DNA from 4 places in the Actinomadura keratinilytica genome. Region 3 is predicted to be linked to each of the others. Evidence: riboswitches for the same ligand, from Rfam matches in the RefSeq annotation. Region 3 holds a riboswitch; each other region holds the start of a gene.

Region 1 (4,812 bases), on a different contig from region 3:
GAATCCCCGACGCTCCGTCAGGCTCCTTCAGCATCCGAGGTGTCCCATGCCCCTGATGGCGATCCCCGCGACCGGCGCCGCTCCGCTGCACTGGCGCCGTGTCTTCCCCGGCGGTCTCGAACAGGTCGCCCGTGCACGCAGGTTCGTCGCCTGCCTGCTCGACGGCTGCCCATACCTGGACGACGTCCTACTGGCCGCGGACGAGCTGGCGGCCAACGCGCTCCGCCACACCAGGTCCGGCCAGGACGGCGGCTCGTTCACCGTCGAAGTCCTGCGGTGCGACGGCCAGGTCGCGGTGTCGGTCGCCGACCAGGGCGGCCCGGGCGTGCCCGTCCCGGCGGACGCGTCCGAGTGGGCCGAGACCGGGCGCGGCCTGCGGACCCTCGCCCTGCTGGCCGACACCTGGGGCTGGCACGGCAACGCCGAGGGCCGCACCGTGACCGCAGTCTTCACCGAGGAGAAGGCCGCGTGAACGGCGGACTGGCGGCTCAGCACGGCAGGCTCCAGGACCGGGTCGACTCGGTGATGCTGATCGCGATGCGGGCCGACGTCCGCGCGATCCACACGGTCGCGGGCGACGGCCGGGCGGACTGGCAGACCCGCACCTTCGTGCGCGAGGCGCGGCGGCTGACACTCGGCTGCGCGGCCGGGCTGAGCGCCGTCCTGGACAGGCACCGGCCGGGCACGGACCCGTACGGCCACGAGGTCTGCCGGGCCTGCGGCACGTCCGCCTGCTCGACGCTCAAGGCCATCGCGGACGTCTTCGCAGCATATGCGGTCCGTCCGGCGGCCGTGGACCGCGCGGAGGCGTGGCGGCGGGCGGACGCGTACCTGGGGTCGCGCGGGGTGCCGCTGGTCATCGAGGAGTTCGCCGAGGGATTCGTCGCCCGGCCCGTCCCCGGCGGCAACGGCCTGCTGGTCGTCGACCGGGCCACCGGGGCGCTCACCCGCTGGCCGGACCTGCCCACCGCCGAATTGGTCGAGCGCTACCGCCATTACCTGCGCGGCGCGCCGTAGGCCGTCGGCTCCCCGTCCCGCGCCGGGTCAGGAGATGCGGTTGGCGCCCGCGTAGTCGGAGCGGTCCGACAGCTTGGAGATCTTGACGACGTCGCCGGTCTGCGGGGCGTGCAGGTACTTGCCGCCGCTCAGGTAGATCCCCATGTGGTGCAGGTCGCTGCCGAAGTAGACCAGGTCGCCCGAGCGCAGTTCGCTGCGGTCGACCTTGCGGCCCAGCTCGTAGAGGGCGCCGGTGTAGTGCGGCAGGCCCTTCTTGCCGACCTGCGCGTACGCCCACACCACCAGGCCCGAGCAGTCGAAGCTGTTCGGGCCGGCCGCGGCCCACACGTACGGGCTGCCGAGCTTGGAGTAGGCCTTGCGCGCCATCTTGGCGGGCAGCCCGGAGCCCTTGATGGTGGCCGTCAGGCCGGTCCGGGGGTCCCTGGCCTTGGTCGTGGTGAGCTTGTCGAGCCGCTTTTCGACCTCCTCGACCTTGGCCTTGGCGGCGCTGCGGGCGGTCTGCGCCTGGGCGGCGGCGCGCTGCACCTGCGCCGTCTTCGCGGCGGCCTCGCGCTTCGCCTGGTCGGCCCGGTCGATCTGCGCCTGCAGGCGTCCCAGCGCGGCGGTCTGGTTCTGCACCAGGTAGGCCGACGCCGACAGGGTCCTGGCGTCGCCGGAGGAGAAGAACAGCGTGTCGGGGCCGCCGCTCATGTAGTTGGCGGCGGCGAGCTTGCCGAGCTGGGCGCGGGCGGGGGCGGCCTGCCGCTCCAGCGCGGCGGCGGTCCGGGCGGCGGCGCGTTCGGCGCGCCGGGCCCTGCCCAGTTCGACGCGCGTCTTGTTGTACTGCTCGGTGAGCTTCTCGGCTTCGGTGTTCAGCGCGTCCAGCTGCTTGCGCAGTTCGCTCTCGCTGGGGCGGCCGGGGTCGGCGAGGCGCGGCGCGGCGGGCGGGGCGGTCGCGGCGGCGGGGGCGACGGCCCAGCCGAGGGCGACGGAGGCCGCGGCGGCCGCGGTGAGGGCGGACACGGCGACACGCCGTGGACGGTGACCGGGGGGCAAGGTCGTGCACTCCTCTCCTCATCCGCCTACCGGGTTAGCTGACGGGTTCGGGCCGGGAGTTCGCCCTACGACGCGGGCGCGCGTCACCGCGGTGACGGTGCGACCTGCGTCGATTCACCCCGAGTCCCGGGGGCGGCGGCGCCCCGGGATGTGGTTCCCCGGCTCCCCGCGAGGGGATTCGGCGGTCCGGCCGCAGCCCGCGCAGTGGTCCGGCGGGCTCCGAGACGGCCGGGTCCGGAGAGAGTACAAATAAACCGCAAAACCCGGCAACCAGGGCATATGGGATAAAGGGCTGCGCGGTTCGCCGGGGCGGTACGGACCGGCAAGTAGAATCGCAGACGGCCGCGGCTCCGCGGCGACTCCCTGCACCTTCACCAGAGCGAGAAGCGCATGCCCATCTCCACCCGCGACGACCTCCGGAACGTCGCGATCGTCGCCCACGTCGACCACGGCAAGACGACGCTGGTCGACGCCATGCTCTGGCAGTCCGGGGCGTTCCGCGCGAACCAGGACGTCAACGAGCGCGTGCTGGACTCCGACGCCCTGGAGCGGGAGAAGGGCATCACGATCCTGGCCAAGAACACCGCCGTCCGGCACGGCGGGCTCACCATCAACATCATCGACACCCCCGGCCACGCCGACTTCGGCGGCGAGGTCGAGCGCGGCCTGTCCATGGTGGACGGGGTGGTGCTGCTGGTGGACGCCAGCGAGGGCCCGCTGCCGCAGACCCGGTTCGTGCTGCGCAAGGCCCTGGAGGCCCGGCTGCCGGTCATCCTGGTGATCAACAAGACCGACCGGCCGGACGCCCGCATCGCCGAGGTCGTCGACGAGACCTACGAGCTGTTCATGGACCTCGGCGCCGACGACGAGCAGATCGAGTTCCCCATCGTCTACGCCTCCGGCCGCGCCGGCCGGGCGTCCCTGCAGGCCCCCGGCAACGGCGAGCTGCCCGACTCGCCCGACCTGGAACCGCTCTTCCAGGTGATCAGGGACACCGTGCCGGCGCCGTCCTACGACCCCGACAGCCCGCTGCAGGCGCACGTCACCAACCTGGACGCCTCCAGCTACCTCGGCCGCATCGCGCTGTGCCGGGTGCACGCAGGCACCATCAAGAAGGGCCAGCAGGTCGCCTGGTGCCGCCGCGACGGCAGCGTCGAGCGGGTGCGGGTCAGCGAGCTGCTGATGACCGAGGCGCTGGAGCGCAAGCCCGCCGAGGAGGCCGGGCCCGGCGACATCATCGCCATCGCCGGCATCCCCGACATCATGATCGGCGAGACCATCGCCGACCCGGACGACCCGCGCCCGCTGCCGCTGATCACCGTGGACGAGCCCGCGATCTCCATGACGATCGGCACCAACACCGGGCCGCTGGCCGGCCGGGAGAAGGGCACCAAGGTCACCGCCCGGCTGGTCAAGGACCGCCTGGACCGCGAGCTGGTCGGCAACGTGTCCATCCGGGTGCTGCCCACCGACCGCCCCGACGCCTGGGAGGTGCAGGGCCGCGGCGAGCTGGCCCTGGCCATCCTGGTGGAGAACATGCGCCGCGAGGGCTATGAGCTGACCGTCGGCAAGCCCCAGGTCGTCGCCAAGGAGATCGACGGCAAGAAGCACGAGCCCGTCGAGCGGCTCACCGTCGACATCCCCGAGGAGCACCTGGGCGCCGTCACCCAGCTGCTGGCCGTCCGCAAGGGCCGCATGGAGCAGATGACCAACCACGGCACCGGCTGGATCCGGCTGGAGTTCCTGGTCCCGGCGCGCGGCCTGATCGGGTTCCGCACCGAGTTCCTCACCGAGACCCGCGGCACCGGCATCGCCCACCACGTCTTCGAGGGCTACGAGCCGTGGTTCGGCGAGCTGCGCACCCGCCCCACCGGCTCGCTGGTCGCCGACCGCTCCGGCGCCGCCACCGCCTACGCCCTCATCAACCTGCAGGAGCGCGGCACCTTCTTCGTCGGCCCGGGCACCGAGGTCTACGAGGGCATGATCGTCGGTGAGAACTCCCGCGCCGATGACATGGACGTCAACATCTGCAAGGAGAAGCAGAAGACCAACATCCGCTCGTCCACCGCCGAGGCGACGGAGACGCTGACGCCCCCGCGCCCGCTGAGCCTGGAGCAGGCCCTGGAGTTCATCCGCGAGGACGAGTGCGTCGAGGTCACCCCGTCCGCCGTGCGCCTGCGCAAGGTCGTCCTGGACGCCAAGGAGCGCGAACGCATCCGCGCCCGCACCAAGCGCAACGCCTGACCCGCGCCGCCGCGCCGGTCAGACCTGCCGCGTGGCGTACCGGAGCCCGGCTCCACCCTGGCCCACGCCCCCCTGCGAGTGGGCGGGGTGCGTGCGCCTTTGACGCAGCTCGCATGCGTGTTGACACGGCATGACGGTGCGGCTGCACCCGGCGGGAGATCTGTACCGGTGCGGCGGTGGCAGGACGCCGGCCTGCGTTCGCACATCGGTGCCCTTCTGCGCGGCGAGGCCGACGCAGCACGGATGGCCGACGTGTCCCCGCAGTGCGGTCGGGTTCCGCCAGACCGGTGAGCGGCCCGGGGCCGTCGTGTACGAGCAGGACGTCCGGCGCGTTGTCGAGCGCGTCCGCGCTGCTCCGGCCGAGTTGCGCCCGCCGGACTTGACCGGCGAGACGACCAGGGGGACACGCCGGTCGGGGCGCGGAGAAGACCTTTACCGGCCGCTCTTCGCAGGGGACTCCCGTTGCGCAAAGCGCTATATTCGCTCTATGGCGACATATGATCATCCGACAATCCG
Region 2 (4,812 bases), on a different contig from region 3:
TCAGCTCGGTGGCCACGTTGAGGGGGCGCAGCTCACCGAGCGAGCAGTGCTGCAGCCCAAGATGCGTCACGTCCAGGATCCGGCGTGCCCGGTCCGACGACGCGTACCGCCCGCTCCAGAAGACGCGTCCGTCGTCCCGGCGCAACGCGGCACCGAGCACGGACGAGCCGCCCCGGTACTCCGCCGCAGCCAACGCCCCGTCCTGGTCGCCCTCGCGCAACAGGTACGCGGCGATGGCCGCCATCGGGTGGGCCTCCTCGTACACCCGGGGGTGGAGGCCGGCCAGATAGTCGGCGGCCAGCGCGCGGAACCCCTCCCGGTAGGCGGCGTCGCGGCACGGCAGGTCGCGCATGTACAGCAGCAGGTCGTGGTTGACAAACTTGACGTCCTTGGCGAGCCGCAGCTCCTCGTCGCCGTGCCGCAGCAGCAGCGCGTCGATGCGCCGGTGGATCTCCAGCCGGTCGGCGAAGTTGGCCAGTTCCGAACGCCGGCTGGAGATGGACCGCGCATGCGGCTCGACCAGCCAGTTGTAGACGCGGTGCGGGATGAGCGCCGTCCGGGACGCCGCCAGGTACGCCTCCGCCGTGAACAACAGGTCCTCATAGTGCAGCCGCTCGGCGAAACGCAGCCCGTGCCCCTCCAGGAAGGCGCGCCGGTAGAGCTTGTTGGTGGCGAGGGTGTCGTACAGCAGGTCCGGGTTGTCGCGCAGCGCGCCGTAGACCGCCGTCCTCCGGTAGAGCCACGGGTACCAGGGCCGCTCCCGGCCGCGCACCCGGCCCGTGTGGACGCGCGTGCACAGCCCGGAGACCAGGTCGGCGCCGGTGTCCTCGGCCGCGGTCAGCAGGTTGAGGCAGGCGTGCGGGTCCAGGACGTCGTCGCTGTCGAGGAACATCACGTACCGGCCGCGCGCCCGCGCCACCCCCGCGTTGCGCGGACGGCCGCACCCGCCGGAGTTGACCGGCAGCCGCACCGCCCGCACCCGCCCCGGATGCTCGGCGGCCAGCCGTTCGGCCACCGGCCCGGTCTCGTCGGCGCTCCCGTCGTCCACGACCACGACCTCGACGGCGCCCAGCGACTGCCTCAGCGCCGAACCGACCGCCCGGGGCAGCCGGCCCGCGTCGTTGTAGGCGATCACGACCACGCTCACGTCAGGGCCGTGCGGGACGTGCCCGTGCGGCCCTGCCCTCATGGACGTGTCCTCCCCCCGTCCCTGCTCGCGTGCCGGATACCTTTCCGGCCACCGCAACGACGGAGTAGAAGACACCACAAAAAAAGTGAATGATTGCGGCATTCAGGACGACAAAGGGCGCCCGGCATACGCCGGACGCCCTCGTCCACCGGACGTCAGTCGGCGTCGTAGTCCGGGTACCCGTACCCGGCGACGAGCGACTTGGACCGCACCCGCTTCTCCACGGCGTCGTTGGTGTTGCCCTCGACGGTGGTGATGGTGCCGTCCCCGTTGTCCTTGACGACCAGGCCGACGTGGTCGATACCGCTGATGCCGCCGTCGGGCCCGTTCTGCCAGTCGAAGAACACCACGGCCCCGGGCTTGGCCTTGTGCCCCCAGCGCCCCTTCTTGGCGAACCACCTGGCGTGCTGGACGGTGTAGGCGTCCCACCCCATGTCCTTGACACCGAGCTGCGCGCCCACCCAGGACACGAACATGTTGCACCACTCGGCGCCGTTGTAGTCGTCCACGCTGAAACCGCCGTCGCGCTCGGCCGTCATCTTCGCGTTGGGCGTCGACACGAACCAGTCGTGGTACTTGGTCTGCCGGCCGGGCCCCTCCTTGACGCCGACCTGCTCCAGGGCCAGGCGGATCGCCTCGGACGGCTCGACCTTGCGGATCGGCACCGCGTATCCCTCGGGCTTGTCACCGATGGAGACGGCCTTGTGCGCCTTCTCCACCTGCACCTGGGCGACGGTCCCCTTGTCCTGGGGCTGCCCCTCGGCGGAAGGGCCGATCAGCGCGAAGCCGACGGCCCCGGCCAGCACCGTCCCCACGGCGACCCCCACACCCAGGCGAGCCTCGAGGGAATGAGAAGCGGTTCGATCGGGCATGCAGAGAACTCCTTGTCTCCCATGACGCCTACCGGGTTAGCTGACGGATTCGGGCATGGAAGAGCCCTACGGCGCGCATCGTCGGCACGCCGATTCACCCCTGGGCCTGATCGGCCCGACGTGGGTTCCCGGCTCCGGTCCTCGCATCAGGCGCCGGACACGGATTCGGCCACGGCCGCCGCTGCCCACAGCGGCCGCTCACTGGTCTGAACTCGAAAGGGGGGCGCGTCCTCGCGCGCCACGGCCGCGCCCCGGGTCCCTCCCCGGGCCACGACAGGCCACGACGCATGGCGCGCGTCGCGGGATTCGGTCCGACGTTATCAGATCCCCACGCCAGAGCAAAAAAGGTAAAGCCGCTCTGACCTGCGACAACATCAAAACCGATCCCCTGTGGTCACAGGGTGCACACCTGTCGCGTCAGTGCCGTGATCCTGGCCGCCGCGGTGGCGTAGGACGTCCCCGCCGGCTGCAGCGTGAGAACCGCCACGACGTACCGCTCCCCCGGCCCCACGAGCCCGGTCGTATGCAGGACCGGCCGCCCCAGCCCCAGGTCCCCCGGCACCACCCCGGACGTCCCCTGCCCGAAGCCCGACCAGCCCTGCTTGACCGCCCACGGCTTCGACACCGCCCGCGGAATCCCGAAGTACTGGTCGTAGCCGTCCGTCCCCCGCCGGGTGGCCCTGCGCAGCTCCCGCAGCACGACATCGCGGTGCCGGGGCCGCGCCTTCTCCAGCAGATACCGGTACGCCTTCACCACGTCCGCGGCGCTGAGCGCGGTGTACCCCCAGAACCCGGGCTTGTCCGCGGGCGGCGGCCTGGTGTCGGTGAGCCCCATCCGGCGCGCCATCCGCTCGACGATCGCCCCGCGCCCACCGCGCCTCCACAACGCCGTCGCCGCCGCGTCGTCACTGGACCGCAGCATCAACCCCAGCCGCGGATCGACGTCCCGGCTCCGCTCCAGATGATCGAGCGCGATGAGGATCTTCACCACCGACGCCGACCGGAACACCTGGTGCGGCCGGTACTGCCGCACCGTCCTGCCGCTCTCCCGGTCGAACACCACGTACCCGACCCGCGTCCCCCGAGGCACCTTCGGCGTCGGGACCGCCTTCCGCGTCTCGGGAGTCACACTGGGAGCCGGCTCCACCGCACTGCTGCTCACCGCCCCCGGGACCCGCTCCGTCTCCCGGCCACACCCACAGAGCGCCCCGGCCACAACCACCAGAGCCACCCCGCCCCGGCCCGCCCGAGCCCAGGCTCCCGCTATCTCGGTACGCATGACCCCGCAGACTGCGCTACAGTAATCACGCCTGCTGCGGCAGGCGCCGGGACGTAGCGCAGTTTGGCAGCGCACTTGACTGGGGGTCAAGGGGTCGTGGGTTCAAATCCCGCCGTCCCGACAGGTCAGAGGCCGGTTCCGATCATTCGGAACCGGCCTTTCGTCGTCCGTACGGCCAGGATGTACAGCTACGGCCCCGTACCCGGTGGTCCCCAAGTGGTCCCCATCAGCGCCCACCAGCCGCCTCAGCGCGCCCCTGGCGGCCTCCCTCAGCACCTGGGCATAGACCTCCCCCGTGATGCCGATCTGGCCACGCCGAAGAATCTGCATCGCCTCACGCGGATGGACGTCCAGCGCGGCCCAGCAGCGAACCGCACGTGCGCCGCACGCCATGAACCTTGATCAACCGCACCCCCGCACGCTCGGCCCCCCCTTTGAAGCTGCGGTTGACGTTCCGCAGCCCGATCAGACGCCCCATCCGCGTCGTGAAGATCAGCCCCCTTGCCCGTCCAGCGCTCCCCACGCGCCGTGCACTCGCTTTCCTGACGCTTCTGCCGGATGCGCAGTGCGGCGAAAGTTCACTACGACGGGTATCTGTCGAGGATCGCGCGTGACCTGAAGACACCGTCCCCCCAACTCGCGCGAGCCGTCGACTCTGCACTCGGTGCGGAGGGCCGGCTTGCAGCTCTCCGCACCGTTGGTGAGGAGCGCTCGCTGGAACCGGGTACCCGGGAGGAGGATGAGGACGAGATGGAACGGCGCACTCTCCTACAGGCGCTCGCGGCACTCGGTCTGCCCGCGTCTCCGATCTCCGAAGCCCTCCGGAACATCCGGATCAGCGTCCACCGCACCGTCGGCGGCGGAGAGGACGGTCACATCGACGAGTGGGACGAGATCGTCGTCGAGTACGGTCACCTGTACGTGCCGACACCTCCGCGTCGCCTGCTGCTCGACCTGGCGAGCGACCTGGTGACCGTCCAGCAGATCATCAAGCGCAAGCAGCAGGAGGACGCCCGGAGGAACCGAGCCCACAGCACGTCCGCGCCCTGGAGCCGCGTCGCCGCCGAACTCTGCGCGCTCATGGCCAAGACGCTCAGCAACCTCGGGCGACCGCGCGAGGCCCGCGAATGGTGGAGGACCGCGCAGAGCGCCGCTGAGGCGTCCGGTGACACAGATCTCGCCCTGTGGATCGCGGGGGGACGACTGGCGCATGGGCTCTATGAGCGCCGCCCCGCCGCCGTCCTCCTCGCCAGGGCGGACAAGGTGCTCGAACGTGTCTCGGATGCCCCGTCCCGCGGCCTCCTGCACGTCCGGGGGGTGCGCGCACAGCTGCTGGCGCCGGCGGGAGATGCCGACGAGGCGACGGCGGAGCTTCAGATGTGCGGCGAGATGTCCGGGACACTACCGCCGTCGATCACCAGCGAGGTGCACTCCATTGCCGGCTGGGCCGAGGACCGGCTCCGGTACATCCA
Region 3 (4,812 bases):
AGAGCTCCAAGGTGCACCTGCGCCAGTTCGGCGAGAAGGCGCCCGAGACCGACGCGCTGCTGGTCGGCATGGGCGAGAACGCGGGCGTGGTCGACATCGGCCAGGGCTGGGCGGTGACGTTCAAGGTCGAGTCGCACAACCACCCGTCCTACGTCGAGCCGTACCAGGGCGCGGCCACCGGCGTCGGCGGCATCGTCCGCGACATCATGTCGATGGGCGCCCGCCCGGTCGCGATCATGGACTCGCTGCGGTTCGGGCCCGCCGACGCCCCCGACACCCAGCGGGTGCTGCCCGGCGTGGTGGCCGGCATCGGCGGCTACGGCAACTCCCTCGGCCTGCCCAACATCGGCGGCGAGACCGTCTTCGACCCCTGCTACGCGCAGAACCCGCTGGTCAACGCCCTGTGCGTGGGCGTGATGCGGCATGCGGACATCAAGCGGGCCGTGGCGCCGGGCCCGGGCAACCGGGTGATCCTGTTCGGCGCGGGCACCGGCCCCGACGGCATCGGCGGCGCCTCGGTGCTGGCCTCGGCCACCTTCGACGAGGAGTCGCAGGCCAAGCGGCCCAGCGTGCAGGTCGGCGACCCGTTCATGGAGAAGCTGCTGATCGAGTGCTGCCAGGAGCTGTTCCGCGAGGACCTGGTGGTCGGCATCCAGGACCTCGGCGCGGCCGGGGTGTCGTGCGCCACCACCGAGCTGGCGGCCGCGGGCACCGGCGGCATGCACATCGAGCTCGACTCCGTCCCGCTGCGCGATGCGACCCTGCGCCCCGAGGAGATCCTCATGAGCGAGTCGCAGGAGCGCATGATGGCGGTGGTCGAGCCCGCCAAGGTGGACCGGTTCCTGGAGATCTGCGCCAAGTGGGAGATCCCCGCCACCGTGATCGGCGCGGTCACCGACACCGGCCGGCTGGTGATGACCTGGCGCGGCGAGAAGATCGTCGACATTCCGCCGGGCACCGCCGCCGACGAGGGCCCGGTCTACCACCGGCCGTACGAGCCGCCGGCCGACCTGGCCGCGCTGCAGTCCGACACCCCGGGCCGGCTGACCCGCCCGAGCACCGCCGACGAGCTGCGCCGCACCGTGCTGTGGCTGGCCGGGTCGCCGAACCTGGCGAGCAAGACCTGGGTGACCTCGCAGTACGACCGGTACGTGCTGGGCAACACCGTCCTGGCCATGCCCGAGGACGCGGGCGTGCTGCGGGTGGACGACGAGTCGGGCCTGGGCATCGCGCTGTCGCTGGACGGCAACGGCCGCTACACCCGCCTCGACCCGTACTCGGGCGCGCAGCTGGCCCTGTCGGAGGCGTACCGCAACGTCGCCGCCACCGGCGCCCGCCCGCTCGCGGTCACCAACTGCCTGAACTTCGGCTCCCCCGAGGACCCGGGCGTGATGTGGCAGTTCGCCCGCGCCGTCGAGGGGCTGGCGGACGCCTGCCGCTACCTGGGCACCCCGGTCACCGGCGGCAACGTCAGCTTCTACAACCAGACCGGCACCACGCCGATCAACCCGACGCCGGTCGTGGGCGTGCTGGGCGTGCACGACGACGTGCGGCGCCGCGTCGGCATCGCGTTCAGCAGCGAGGGCGCCACGCTGGCGCTGCTGGGCCAGACCCGCGAGGAGTTCGGCGGCTCGGAGTGGGCGCACGTCGTCTACGGGCACCTGGGCGGCCTGCCGCCGAAGGTGGACCTGCCCGCCGAGGTCGCGCTGGCCTCGGTGCTGGTCGCGGCGGCCCGCGAGGGCCTGCTGTCGGCGGCGCACGACCTGTCCGACGGCGGCCTGTCGCAGGCGCTGGTCGAGTCGTGCCTGCGCGGCGGGCTGGGCGCCCGGATCACGCTGCCCGGCGATCCGTTCGTGTCGCTGTTCAGCGAGTCGGTGGCCCGCGCCGTGGTGGCGGTCCGGCCGGGCTCCGAGGGCCGTCTGGCGGCGCTGTGCGAGGCCGCCGGGGTCCCGGTCACCCAGCTCGGCGTGACGGGCGGCGACGCGCTGCACATCTCCGCGCGCGGCGCCGACGGGCAGCCGCAGGAGCTGTTCTCCATCCCGCTCGCCGAACTGCGCGAGACGCACGAGCACATCGTCCCCAGCTACGCCAACGACTGACCCGCGCCGCCGACCCGCACGACGAGAGAAGGCCGCCGGCCCGCTGCGAAGCGGACGGCGGCCTTCGCCGTTTCCGGGCGCGGTCGCCCGAACGTCCTCAGAACACCGAGATGTGGACGTGGTCGTAGTGGTTGGCGGTGATGCCGCCGCGGTCCTCCATGGTGCGCCAGCCGGGGCTGCGCATGTCGTAGATGCGCTGCCGCCAGATCACGTACTTGATGCCCAGGCGGTTGGCGTTGGAGATGGCGTACTGGGCCGTGCGGTCGCCGAGGGCCTTGCCGCTCGCCGACGGCATCGTGCCGCCGGTGCTGACCATGAAGTCGCAGGCGCGTCCGGTGGCGTGGTCCTGCGGGTCGCCGGTCATCCGCACGCAGCCGATGATCGGGAACGGGCCGAACTCGATGTCGATGGTGTTCTTGACGTTCAGCATGCGGGGGGTGACCCCGCCCATCCCGGAGCTGGGGGACTCGGGCTTGAACTTCTTGATCAGCGCCTGGACCTTGCGCTTTTGCGTGCGCAGTTCGGCGATGTCCTTCTCCAGCTCCTGGACCTTCTTCTCGTACTCCTCGCGCGCCTTCTTCTGCTCGGTCACCAGCTGCTCGATCTGGCGCACCTTGGCCGCCTGATTGGACGCCACATGGCTGGCCAGGCTGGCGTTGTTGAGCACGTTGTCGGGGTCGTCGCTGGCCAGCACCGCCACGGCCGGGTCGGTGGTGCCCGTCATGTACTGGGTGGCCGCCATCTGCGCCACGATGGTGCGCGCGCTGTCGAGGTCCCGCTGGAGCAGGCGCTGCTTCTGCCGGGCCTTCTGGATGCCGTACTGGGCGTCCTTCAGCTTGGCCAGGTCGCCGCCGTACTCCTTGTCGAGCTGGGCGATCTGCTTGTTCAGCTTGGTCAGCCGGCCGGTGTCACCCGGGTCCGCCTGGGCGGGCGCCATGCCCGCCGACGTCACCAAGACGGCCGCCGCGGTGACGGCGAGAGCCAAGGCGGGGCGCCGCATCCGCACGGCATGACGTGGGCGGGTGGAGCTCGGGCTCTCCACGTCGTCTCCTCTCCTGTGACGCCTACCGGGTTAGCTGACGGGTTCGGGCCGGGAGTCCGCCCTATCGCGGCGGAGCCGCGAATTCACCCCGGTGCCGACGTGACCTGGCTGGCCGCCCGGCGCTTGGGTCCCCGGTTCCCGTGCCGTAGTACGGCCGCGGGATTCGGCTGGCTCGGCCAGCCTGCAGATCGGTTTGCGATCATGCCCACCCCCAGTGGGCGAAGGCTACTGTAAGGAACCGGTCGGGTCTTGGCCAAGATTAGACCCAAGGGAAACCTTGGATGGCCGGGACTGCGAGACGAGACGCACCGCCGCCCCGCAGCGTAGCGCGTCGGGGGCGCGCACAGCGGGACCCCCGCCCGGGCGGGCGGGGGTCCCAAGCCGAGGTGCGGCTGCGGTCAAGCGGTGCCCTTGTAGAGCAGCCGGTTGGGCGTGCCCTTCGGCATGCGCTTGAGGCGGTTCTTGGTGGCGTTGCCGTTCAGCCACTTCTGCACGGTCGGGAACGTGGCGCTGCGGTGCGACTGCAGGTACAGCGCCGCCGCCCCGGCGACGTGCGGGGACGCCATGGACGTGCCGGTCATCGTGGCCGTCTTGCCGCCGAGGTAGGTCGACTTGATGCCGTAGCCGGGCGCGAAGATGTCCACGCAGCCGCCGTAGTTGGAGAAGGCGGCGCGGTTGTCGTAGACGGTGGTCGCGCCGACCGCCTGCACCCATCCGGCGCTCGCCGGGGAGACGTTGCAGGCGTTCCGGTTCTCGTTGCCCGCCGCGACGGCGACGAAGACGCCCGACTTGGACAGGTTCGTCACGGCCGTGTTGAGCGCGGTGGACTTCTTGCCGCCGAGCGACAGGTTGGCGACCGCGGGCTTGACGGCGTTCTTGCGCAGCCAGTCGACGGCGGCGATGATGTCCGACACCGTGCCGTAGCCCTCGCAGTCCAGCACGCGCAGCGACCGCAGGTTGACCTTCTTGGCCACCCCGTAGGTCTTGGATCCGATCGTGCCCGCCACGTGCGTGCCGTGCCCGTTGCAGTCCCAGCCGCTGCTGAAGGACGGGGCCTTCCACACCGACTTGGCGCGGCCCTCGAACTGCGGGTGCGACCACGCGATGCCGGTGTCGATCACGTAGGCGTTCACGCCCTTGCCGGTGTTCTTGTAGTAGTACGACTTCGACAGCGGCAGTTTGCGCTGGTCGATGCGGTCCAGCCCCCACGCGGGCGACTTCTGCGTGGTGGTGGCCCGGTAGATCTGGTCCTGCTCGATCGCGGCGACGTTGCGGTTGCGGCGCAGCTTGTCCAGCTGCGCGGCGCTGAGCTTGGCGGCGAAGCCGTTGAGCGCGCCTCCGAACCGCTGGACGGATCCGGCCTTCACCTGCCCGGCGGTGGTCGCCGCCGAGGCGCCGTCCTTGAGCGTGACGATGTACTTGCCCGGAACGGGGGTGCCCTGCGCGGCCGTCACCTGGACCCGGACGGGCTCGGGGACGGCGGCGAGGGAGAGCGGCGCGGCGACGACGACCAGACCGGCCGTGACCGCACCGGTGACGAGGATTCTTCGTGGGGGGACAGAGCGCACCGGGTCTCCTTTGCCTGCGACGCGCCCGCGGCCCCCGTGGCCAACCAAGATCCAGGGCGCGTCGACAAGCCGGTACTTTATTGGAGAACGACCGGTAATTCAC
Region 4 (4,812 bases), on a different contig from region 3:
GTGACATCGCCCGGCTGTGGGAGAAGCTGGTCTGGGCCGGTGCGTCGGTCGGCCGCAGCGGCCTGTCCGTCCAGGCGATCGCCGCCCTGGACATCGCGCTGTGGGACCTGAAGGCCAAGCGCGCCGGGCTGCCGCTGGCCAAGCTGCTGGGCGCCTACCGCGACTCGGTGCGCTGCTACAACACCTCCGGCGGGTTCCTGCACGCCCCGCTGGAGGAGGTGCTGGCCAACGCGGCCGCCGCGGTCGGCCGCGGCATCGGCGGCATCAAGATCAAGGTCGGTCATCCCGACGCCCGGGTGGACCTGGCCCGGGTGAAGGCCGTCCGCGACAAGCTCGGCGAGGACGTCTTGCTCATGGTGGACGCCAACCAGCAGTGGGACCGGCCCACCGCGCAGCGCCTCGGCCGGGCCCTGGAGGAGTTCGCGCTGACCTGGATCGAGGAGCCGCTGGACGCCTACGACCACGCCGGCCACGCCGCGCTCGCCGCGTCCCTGGACACCCCGATCGCCACCGGTGAGATGCTCACCAGCGTCGCCGAGCACGCCGAGCTGATCCGCGTCGGCGCCGCCGACATCATCCAGCCCGACGCGCCCCGCATCGGCGGCATCACCCCGTTCCTGCGCCTGGCCGCGCTCGCCGACCACAACCGCCTGCAGCTCGCCCCGCACTTCGCGATGGAGATCCACCTGCACCTGGCCGCCGCCTACCCGCAGGAGCCGTGGGTCGAGCACTTCGAATGGCTGGAGCCGCTGTTCAACGAGCGCCTGGAGATCCGCGACGGCCGCATGCTGGTGCCGGACCGTCCCGGTCTCGGCCTCACTCTCAGCGACCGCGTCCCCGGCTGGACCGCGGACACCTGCGAGTTCACCTCCTGACACCGACGCGCCCGCCGAGGCAGCCGGACCGATCGGTGTCCGCCACAGGAAGGGCCATCTCCCGCCCGCGGCGGCCGCACCCGTAAGGTGCGGTACGGCTTCGCGGGCCCCGCGCCGGGTGCCCGGCTCGTCCCCCGTTGGGCCGGGCGCCCGAGCGCGGTCGGGAGACGGCACCCCCATCGCCCGTTCTCGGCGCGTCGCGGCTTCGCGGGTGTTCCGCCCCTCGCTGCGTCGGTTCGGTGTCCGTCGTCGGAATGGCCGCGTTTGGTGGTGTTGACCATGCTCCGTCGAGTGCGGTGCGGTTTTGTGGGCCCCGCGCCGGGTGCCCGGCTCGTCCCCCGTTGGGCCGGGCGCCCGAGCGCGGTCGGTTGAAGACGCTTCCACCTGTGCGGCTCTCGGTCGTTGGCGCCGGTGGTGGTAACGGCCGTTTTCGGTGTTCGTCCCGGCCAGGGGACGCGGCCGTCAGCGTCTGCGTTCCGTGGACGTCAGGCGGAGCGGAGGGCGGCGGCGACGCGCTTGCGCAGGCGCGGCAGGGTCGGGGCGAACGCGTAGCCGCAGCAATCGGTGTCGTTGAACTTCATGTGCGGCACGATCGCCTTCATCGGGTCGAGGTCGTACTGGCGGCACAGCCAGGCGATCAGCTCGGTGAGCGAGTCCTGCAGGCGGCGGGGCGGCATGACCGAGTTGTAGGTGCCCTCGCATTCGATGCCGACGGTGTAGCCGTTGGCGCCGGCGACGTGGGTGCCGATCACCATCCGGCCCCTGCGGGCGGCGGCGAGACTGCCCTTGCGGCCCTCCATGATGTGACCGCCCCGGCTGATGGTGAAGTGCTGGCCGGTGTCACCCCATCCCTGTCCCATGTGCGCGCCCTGGATGGAACGCGCGAGCCGGAAGCCCTGCCGCAGCGAGTAGTCGGTGACGTTGGGGGTACACGTGTGGTGCACCACGATGTACTCGGGTGCGCGGGACAGCACCGTCGCCCGCCGGTAGGGGGTGCGCGCTCCCCATTCACTGGTCGAGTGGATGAGCGGGGCACCCTTCCCCTGTTTACGCGTTTTTCGGGACGACCTGGACTCGTCGGGCCGGGCGGCCTGCGCCATTCCGGTGGCATCGCCCGCGTCGGTGGCGTTCGCGGCGTTCGCCACCTCGTGTTCGGCCGACGGGCCCAGTGCCGCGGCGACGCCGAGCGCCGCACTCCCCAGCAGGACTCCACCGCCCAGCAGGACCGAGCGACGCGGCATCTCGGTGGGCCAAAGGTCGGTGCGGCGGTGCTTGGCGTTCGGGTTCATGGGGGTATTTCCTTCCGGGGAACTGGTCTGGAGGAATTCGGGCAGCAAAAAGAGAGCAGGCGTGAAGAACGCGCGGGAAATGGGGGCGTGCGGCTGCGCCGGAAACGTTGAGCCGTGCGGAGGACGGCCCTGATCGCCGATGGCGGGGGAGGTGTCGAAGGCCCGGTGCCGGCGGCGGGGTCACCGCCGCGGGGAGGCGGGGGAGCGGCGCGGCCGGAACGGCGCGAAGCGGGCGGCCAAGGGGACCGCCCCGTCTATCAGGGCGTTGGCATCGTCATGAGGCGGCTGCGGCGTGCCGCTGGGGTGGCGGGGCAGAGCCGGGCAGGCTCCTTCATGTCCTCTCCTCTCCTTGACTGCCGACCGGGTTAGCTGACGGGTTCGGACCAAGGAGCGGCCCTACCGCGGCTGCCCGCGGATTCACCCCGAAGAACTGTTGGGTCCCCGGTTCCCAGGCGGCCGGCGCCGTGGGATTAGGCGCCCCGCCGGCCGGTGCACCGGACGGCGGAGTACCACGGACCATAGGAGATGCGGCAAAGAACTCGCAAACCTTCGAAGGTAAAAACTAAAGACGATCTTTGTGTGTGCGTCTTCCGGCCGCCGGTCACATCGATCACAGCAATCACAGGCAGAACATGCATCGCGAGAAACCACTTATGCGGGGGGTGCGGAGCGGCAGATTCCTCCGCGAACAGGCGCCGCGCCGTCACACAGCTCCGGAATTGTGACCAAGGACACCTTGGTCCATCGGTATGGAGGACTTGCCGTCGCCGGACGGTCCGACGGGCACCGGAGGGGGCGGGCGAGTGAACCCGGCGTTCGCGGTGATGAAAGGGGGGCACGGATCGCAGCGGTTCCGCCGGGGAGGGACGCATGGGAGTGCTGGCCGACGCCGCGACGCCGGCCGATCTGGTGGCCGCGCGGACGCAGATGGGGATATCCCTCGGCTGGCACATCATCCTCGCCTGCTTCGGCGTGGGCATGCCGGCGCTGACGGTCTTCGCGCAGTGGCGCGGCATCCGGACCGGCGACGAGGCGTACCGGCGGCTCGCGCACCGCTGGGCCAAGGCGATGGGCGTGATGTTCGCCGTCGGCGCGGTGTCCGGCACGATCCTTTCGTTCGAAATGGGTTTGCTGTGGCCCGGGCTGATGGCGACCTACGGGCAGGTGCTCGGGCTGCCGTTCGCGTTCGAGGGGTTCGCCTTCTTCATCGAGGCCATCTTCCTGGGCGTCTACCTGTACGCCTGGGACCGGCTGCCGCCCCGCGTGCACCTGCTGACCGGGCTGCCGGTGTGCGTCGCCGGGGTCGCGTCGGCGTTCTTCGTCGTCAGCGCCAACGCCTGGATGAACCAGCCGCGCGGGTTCGACCTGGCGGACGGCAGGGTCACCCGAGTGCGCCCCTGGGCGGCGATGTTCAACCCGGCCACGCCCTGGCAGACCGTCCACATGATCCTTGCCGCGTTCATGGTCGCCGGCTTCGGCATCGCCGCCGTGTACGCCGCGGGAATGCTGCGCGGCCGCCGCGACCGCTACCACCGCATCGGGCTGCTGCTGCCGTTCACGGTGGCGGCGGTCATCACGCCGTTCCAGATCGCGGTCGGGGACGGCCTGGCCCGGCTGCTCGCCGACCGCCAGCCCGCCAAGCTCGCCGCCATCGAAGGGCTCAACGAGACCGGCTCGCACGTCCCCCTGTCCGTGGGCGGCCTCTACCTGGACGGGGAGATGCGGTACGCCATCCGCATCCCGAACGCGCTGTCGATCCTGGTCGGCTACCGGCCCGGCACGGTCGTCCAGGGGCTGGACAGGGTGCCGGTCGCCGACCGTCCGCCGGTCAACGCGGTGCACCTGAGCTTCCAGCTGATGGTGGCGATCGGGTTCGCCCTGCTGCTGCTCGGCTGCTGGCTGGCGGTCGTGTGGTGGCGCCGCCGCGACCTGCCCCGCACCCGCTGGTTCCTGTGGCCGACCGTGCTGTCCGGCCCGGCCGCGGTGCTCGCGCTGGAGACCGGCTGGGTCACCACCGAGGTCGGCCGCCAGCCGTGGATCGTCTGGCAGCACCAGCGCACCGCGGACGCGGTCAACCCGGCGCCCGGCCTGTGGGCGGGGCTGGTCGTGGTGCTCGCCGTGTACGTCGTGCTGACCGTGGCCACCGTCTACGTCCTTCTCCGGCTGCGCGGCCGGCACGTCGCCGCACCCCAGGAGGACTGGACGCAGGAGCACGCGCCGTGACCGCCGCGCAGTGGCTGCTGCTCTTCGCGTGGGCGGGCCTCACCCTGTACGCGCTGTTCGGCGGGGCCGATTTCGGCGGCGGGTTCTGGGACGCGCTGGCCGGCGGCGCCCGGCGCGGCCGCGCCCAGCGCGAGCTGATCGAGCACTCCATCGGCCCGGTCTGGGAGGCCAACCACGTCTGGCTGATCTTCGTGCTGGTGATGTTCTGGACCTGCTTCCCCGGGGTCTTCGCCTCGGTCGCCTCCACCCTCTACATACCGCTGACCCTCGTGGCGATCGGGATCATCGCGCGGGGGGCGGCGTTCGCGTTCCGCAAGGCCAGCACCGAGCTGTGGCAGTTGCGGCTGTTCGGCGGCGCGTTCGCGCTGTCGTCGGTGCTCACCCCGTTCTTCCTCGGCACCATCGCGGGCGGTGTCGCGTCCGGA

Evidence for each region. A riboswitch is a leader RNA that binds a small molecule or an ion and turns the genes downstream of it on or off. The one in region 3 is predicted to bind cyclic di-AMP.
Region 1: linked by a shared signal. The riboswitch ahead of ABD879_RS20075 (C40 family peptidase) and the one ahead of ABD879_RS04785 (coiled-coil domain-containing protein) in region 3 are both predicted to bind cyclic di-AMP.
Region 2: linked by a shared signal. The riboswitch ahead of ABD879_RS16815 (CHAP domain-containing protein) and the one ahead of ABD879_RS04785 (coiled-coil domain-containing protein) in region 3 are both predicted to bind cyclic di-AMP.
Region 4: linked by a shared signal. The riboswitch ahead of ABD879_RS04940 (peptidoglycan recognition protein family protein) and the one ahead of ABD879_RS04785 (coiled-coil domain-containing protein) in region 3 are both predicted to bind cyclic di-AMP.

What each region holds. Positions count from the first base shown of each region.
Region 1 is NZ_BAABDO010000065.1:25,542-30,353, reverse strand. It holds gene ABD879_RS20085 (ATP-binding protein) at 56-472, shown strand; gene ABD879_RS20080 (hypothetical protein) at 469-1,017, shown strand; gene ABD879_RS20075 (C40 family peptidase) at 1,045-2,019, opposite strand; cyclic di-AMP (ydaO/yuaA leader) riboswitch at 2,060-2,246, opposite strand; gene typA (translational GTPase TypA) at 2,443-4,296, shown strand.
Region 2 is NZ_BAABDO010000048.1:2,261-7,072, reverse strand. It holds gene ABD879_RS16820 (bifunctional glycosyltransferase/CDP-glycerol:glycerophosphate glycerophosphotransferase) at 1-1,147, opposite strand, end outside; gene ABD879_RS16815 (CHAP domain-containing protein) at 1,345-2,016, opposite strand; cyclic di-AMP (ydaO/yuaA leader) riboswitch at 2,073-2,224, opposite strand; gene ABD879_RS16810 (serine hydrolase) at 2,456-3,190, opposite strand; tRNA gene ABD879_RS16805 (tRNA-Pro) at 3,388-3,461, shown strand; gene ABD879_RS16800 (hypothetical protein) at 3,899-4,812, shown strand, end outside.
Region 3 is NZ_BAABDO010000008.1:84,652-89,463, reverse strand. It holds gene purL (phosphoribosylformylglycinamidine synthase subunit PurL) at 1-2,099, shown strand, start outside; gene ABD879_RS04785 (coiled-coil domain-containing protein) at 2,197-3,141, opposite strand; cyclic di-AMP (ydaO/yuaA leader) riboswitch at 3,145-3,320, opposite strand; gene ABD879_RS04780 (S8 family peptidase) at 3,540-4,709, opposite strand.
Region 4 is NZ_BAABDO010000009.1:5,301-10,112, forward strand. It holds gene ABD879_RS04935 (L-talarate/galactarate dehydratase) at 1-875, shown strand, start outside; gene ABD879_RS04940 (peptidoglycan recognition protein family protein) at 1,361-2,164, opposite strand; cyclic di-AMP (ydaO/yuaA leader) riboswitch at 2,503-2,636, opposite strand; gene ABD879_RS04945 (cytochrome ubiquinol oxidase subunit I) at 3,035-4,387, shown strand; gene ABD879_RS04950 (cytochrome d ubiquinol oxidase subunit II) at 4,384-4,812, shown strand, end outside.